Regions from separate parts of the Streptomyces sp. NPDC001204 genome, predicted to be linked through region 1. Evidence: riboswitches for the same ligand, from Rfam matches in the RefSeq annotation. Region 1 holds a riboswitch; the other holds the start of a gene.
The links. Region 1 has a riboswitch for cyclic di-AMP ahead of ACWC91_RS26235 (transglycosylase SLT domain-containing protein). Riboswitches for the same ligand answer to the same signal wherever they lie in the genome.
Positions count from the first base shown of each region.

Region 2: linked by a shared signal. The riboswitch ahead of ACWC91_RS09295 (M23 family metallopeptidase) and the one ahead of ACWC91_RS26235 (transglycosylase SLT domain-containing protein) in region 1 are both predicted to bind cyclic di-AMP.

Region 1 covers NZ_JBSFJL010000021.1:50,528-52,721, reverse strand. Annotated here, with positions in the region: gene ACWC91_RS26240 (polyprenyl synthetase family protein) at 1-161, opposite strand, end outside; cyclic di-AMP (ydaO/yuaA leader) riboswitch at 646-831, shown strand; gene ACWC91_RS26235 (transglycosylase SLT domain-containing protein) at 837-1,322, shown strand; gene ACWC91_RS26230 (HAD family hydrolase) at 1,350-2,153, opposite strand.
Region 2 covers NZ_JBSFJL010000005.1:112,387-114,580, reverse strand. Annotated here, with positions in the region: gene ACWC91_RS09300 (HPr family phosphocarrier protein) at 27-308, shown strand; gene ACWC91_RS09295 (M23 family metallopeptidase) at 500-1,243, opposite strand; cyclic di-AMP (ydaO/yuaA leader) riboswitch at 1,256-1,416, opposite strand; gene ACWC91_RS09290 (M16 family metallopeptidase) at 1,650-2,194, opposite strand, start outside.

The sequences.
Region 1 (2,194 bases):
CCGCCCGCCCTGACGAGATGCTGCGCGGCGCCCGTGATGAACGGGACCTCGCTCTTGGTGGCTTCGAGCAGCCCTTCCTCGACAGCCGCCAATCCGGCCTGGACATCGGCTTCGAGAGCCTGGTCCCGCACGCTCAGCCCGAATGGCCCGACGACGGTCACGAGGGGTCTCCTGTCTGCTGGTGTCTGCTGGGGATTACACGGTTTGTCGATAGGTCGCTGCCCTCACTCAAGTCAGCGTATCCGGTCACGTTTCGATCACCGATATCGCCCACCTATACGGGCCAGGCCACTTCACCCGACGTGACCACCATCACGTGTCAGCCACACGGCCCATCCACACTCACACATGAAGTCCGATTCACCCCTATTGGGGTTTCAATTCTCTTTAGTGGTATTTGCTCTTCGGCTGCCCGAGCCGTGACTTGGGACACACCCCCTTCCATCCACGCCGCCTCTCGCATTCCTTCACATCCCCTTTACACCAGTCGAGTTGACCCTTGGCAGATGCAAAGGATCAAGCACCACATACCCCCCAGACCAAGGTCAAATAGGGCGATGTGTGATTCCGGCACTTGTTCGGGACATGTGCTCTCGCATACGTTCCCGGCACCGACGGGCGGACGCCGAATCCTGCCGCCGCCCGTAATCCCAACGACCGAATGAACCACGGCAGGAGCGGGGGACCCAGGTAAGCCGCCGGGCCGGGCGTCGTACGTACCGCGTACACCGCACCGGAACGGCTTGGGGTGAAGCCGCGCCCTTCAAGGCGCGGCCGGGCACCTCCCAGCCCGAACCCGACAGCTCACCTCGCAGGCGACGGAGAGGAATTCCCCCATGCCTGCAAACGGTCAGCGCAGCTCTTCCCGCACCGCCCGCCTCGTCCGCGCCCTCGCCGTCACCGGCACGGGCGCAGCCGTCCTCGCCGTGCCGCTGCTCGGCGCCACGACCGCGTCCGCGGCGACCCCGGCCACCGTCCGGACGGCCGCCAGCTTCGGCTACTCGAACAACCTCGACGGCTGGATCCGGGCCTCCCTGGCGGTCATGGCGGAGAAGGGCATCCCGGGCTCCTACAACGGGATCCACCGCAACATCATCCGCGAGTCCTCCGGCAACCCGCGCGCCATCAACCTCTGGGACTCCAACGCCAAGAAGGGCATCCCGTCCAAGGGTCTGCTCCAGGTCATCGACCCGACCTTCCGGGCCTACCACGTGAACGGCACGTCCTGGGACATCTACGACCCGGTCGCCAACATCACCGCCGCCTGCAACTACGCGGCCAAGCGGTACGGCTCCATCGACAACGTCTTCGGCGCGTACTGACCGGACCGCGGCCGGCGCACGCACCGACTAGACAAACAGTCGTTCGAGGACGACGGCGATGCCGTCGTCCTCGTTCGACGTCGTGACCTCGTCGGCCACCGCCTTGAGCTCGGGGTGGGCGTTGGCCATGGCGACGCCCCGGGCGGCCCACTGGAACATCGGGATGTCGTTCGGCATGTCGCCGAAGGCGAGGGCGCTCTCGCGGCCCAGTCCCAGGTGTTCGGCGGCCAGCGCCAGTCCGGTCGCCTTGGTGATGCCGCACGGCTGGAGTTCGACGGTCCCGGGGCCCGACATGGTGACCGTGGCGAGGGAACCCACCGCGCCGCGGGCCGCCTCCGCCAGCTCGTCGTCGGACAGCGCCGGGTGACGCAGCAGCACCTTGCTGATGGGCGCGCGCCACAGGTCGTCGCGCCGTTCGACCCGTACGGCGGGCAGCGCCGGGTGCGGCATGAGATACCCCGGCTCGATGAGCGTGAGCCCCTCGACCCCGTCCTGGTCGACCGCGGCGTACACCTCCCCCACCTCGGCCTCGATCTTGCCGAGGGCGGTCTCGGCCTGCTCCCGGTCCAGGGTGACCGACCACAGCAGGCGGTCGCTGCCGGCGTCGTAGAGCTGTGCGCCCTGACCGCACACCGCGAGCCCCGTGGTGCCGAGGACGTCGAGCAGTTCCCGCACTCTCGGTGCCGGCCGTCCGGTCACCACGAGGTGCCGGGCACCTGCGGCCGCCGCCCTCGCGAGCGCGGCGAGGGACCGTTCGGACACGGTGTGGTCGCCGCGCAGCAGCGTTCCGTCCAGGTCGGTGGCGATGAGGGCATGTGCGAGGGCGGCCATGATCAGAGAATACGGATGCCCCGGCCCGCCGGCTCGACCGG
Region 2 (2,194 bases), on a different contig from region 1:
CCTGATCACCCGAAGGGCAGCAACACATGGCTGAGCGCCGCGTCAACGTCGGCTGGGCCGAGGGCCTCCACGCCCGCCCCGCCTCCATCTTCGTCCGGGCCGCCACGGCCGCAGGCATCCCCGTGACGATCGCCAAGGCCGACGGGACGCCCGTCAACGCGGCCTCCATGCTGGCCGTGCTCGGCCTCGGCGCCGAGGGCGGCGAAGAGGTCGTCCTGGCCTCCGACGCCGACGGCGCGGACGCCGCGCTGGACCGGCTGGCCAAGCTGGTCGCCGAGGGTCTCGGGGAGCTTCCCGAGACCGTCTGACCGGCAGGACCGGTCCAGCGCCGAAGCCGTGCCGCCCGGATCGGGTGGCACGGCTTCGGCGTGCCCGGCGGGGCCCCGGAACACCGGAACACCGGAACGGAACACGGAGGGGGACACCGGAAGCCCCGGCTCGGGAGCCGGGGCTTCGGGAGTGTCGCGTGGCGCGCCGGGCGGTGCGCCGGCGCGGCGGGTCAGACGTTGACGCCGTGCTTGCGGAGGTAGGCCACGGGGTCGACGTCGGAGCCGTAGTCCGGGGACGTACGGGCCTCGAAGTGCAGGTGCGGTCCGGTGACGTTGCCGGTCGCGCCGGACAGGCCGATCCGCTGGCCCGGGACGACCTGCTGGCCCACCGAGACCCCGATGGACGACAGGTGCCCGTACTGGGTGTACATGCCGTCGGCCATCCTGATCACGACCTGGTTGCCGTACGCCCCGCCCCAGCCGGTCTCGACGACGGTGCCGATGCCGACCGCGTGGACGGTGGTGCCGCTCGCGGCGTGGAAGTCGATGCCGGTGTGGGCGCCGGAGGACCACAGGGAGCCGCCGGTGCGGTAGCCGGTCGATATGTACGAGTCGAGGATCGGCGTCACGAAGGCGTTGAGACGCTCGCGCTCCGCCTCGCGGGCGGCGCGCGCCTTGGCCTCGCGCTCCTCCGCGGCCTTCTTGCGCGCGGCCTCCTCGGCCTGCTTGCGCGCGGCGGCCCTGTGCTGGGCGACGGCCTGGGCGTCGATCTTCTCGGCGACACTGTCGCCGATGGTGACGACCGGGGTGAGGCCGGTGTCCTCGGGGGCGGGGGCCTCCGCGGCGAGGGCCGGGGCGGCGAGGGTGCCGATGACGCCGGTGGTGGCCAGGGCCGCGACGCCCGCCGCGCGGGCGGTGGTGCGGTGCATCCGGCTCGGCCGGCGGTGCTTCCCGGCGGCGCGGGTGAACGCCATGGAGACGTGGGTCCTTTCCTTCCCTGTCGCCTACCGGGTTAGCTGACGGGTTCGGAGCAGGAAGGTCTCCTACGGCCCCCTCGCGGCGTGCGCGGGTGTCCGATTCACCCCAGGGACGGTGGGTCCCCGGCTCCCCTGGCTCACGCCGTACGGGGACTCGGCGATGACTGTCCGGTGCCGCGGACGCGGCGCACTGCCCGACGAACAGCCGGACCGACGCTAAACGGGGCCGCTTTCAATTCCCAAACGGATCAGAAGTTTTGTAGCGCATACCACAGGGCAGACAGGCAACCTCCCCCTCAATTCGGACATCGTGGGGCCCTGGTGACGCTTCGGTCACCAGGGCCCCACGTGCGCGTGTGCCGTTCGTCGCGCGTGCGACGGCGGCGGCAACGAGGTGCTACCGCTACTCGGCCGCGACGACGGTGACCCGGCCGGCGCCCAGGGCCTCGACCGGCTCCCTGATCTGCGCCGCGTCACCGACGAGGACCGTCACCAGCCGGTCCACCGGGAACGCGTTGACGACGGCCGCGGTCGCCTCCACCGTGCCGGTCGCGGCGAGCTGCTGATAGAGCGTCGCCTGGTAGTCGTCGGGCAGGTGCTGCTCGACCTGGTCGGCGAGCGTGCCGGCCACGGCGGCGGCCGTCTCGTACTTCAGCGGCGCCACGCCGACGAGGTTCTGCACGGCGACGTCCCGCTCGGCGTCGGTGAGACCCTCGGCGGCGAGCTTGCGCAGCACCGTGAACAGGTCGTCCAGGGCCGGGCCGGTGTTCGGGGTGTCGACCGAGCCGCTGATGGCGAGCATCGCGGCGCCCGACCCGTCGGGGGCCGAGCGCAGCACCTGGCCGAACGCCCGCACCCCGTAGGTGTATCCCTTCTCCTCGCGCAGGACGCGGTCCAGGCGGGAGGTGAGGGTGCCGCCGAGGCAGTAGGTGCCGAGCACCTGGGCGG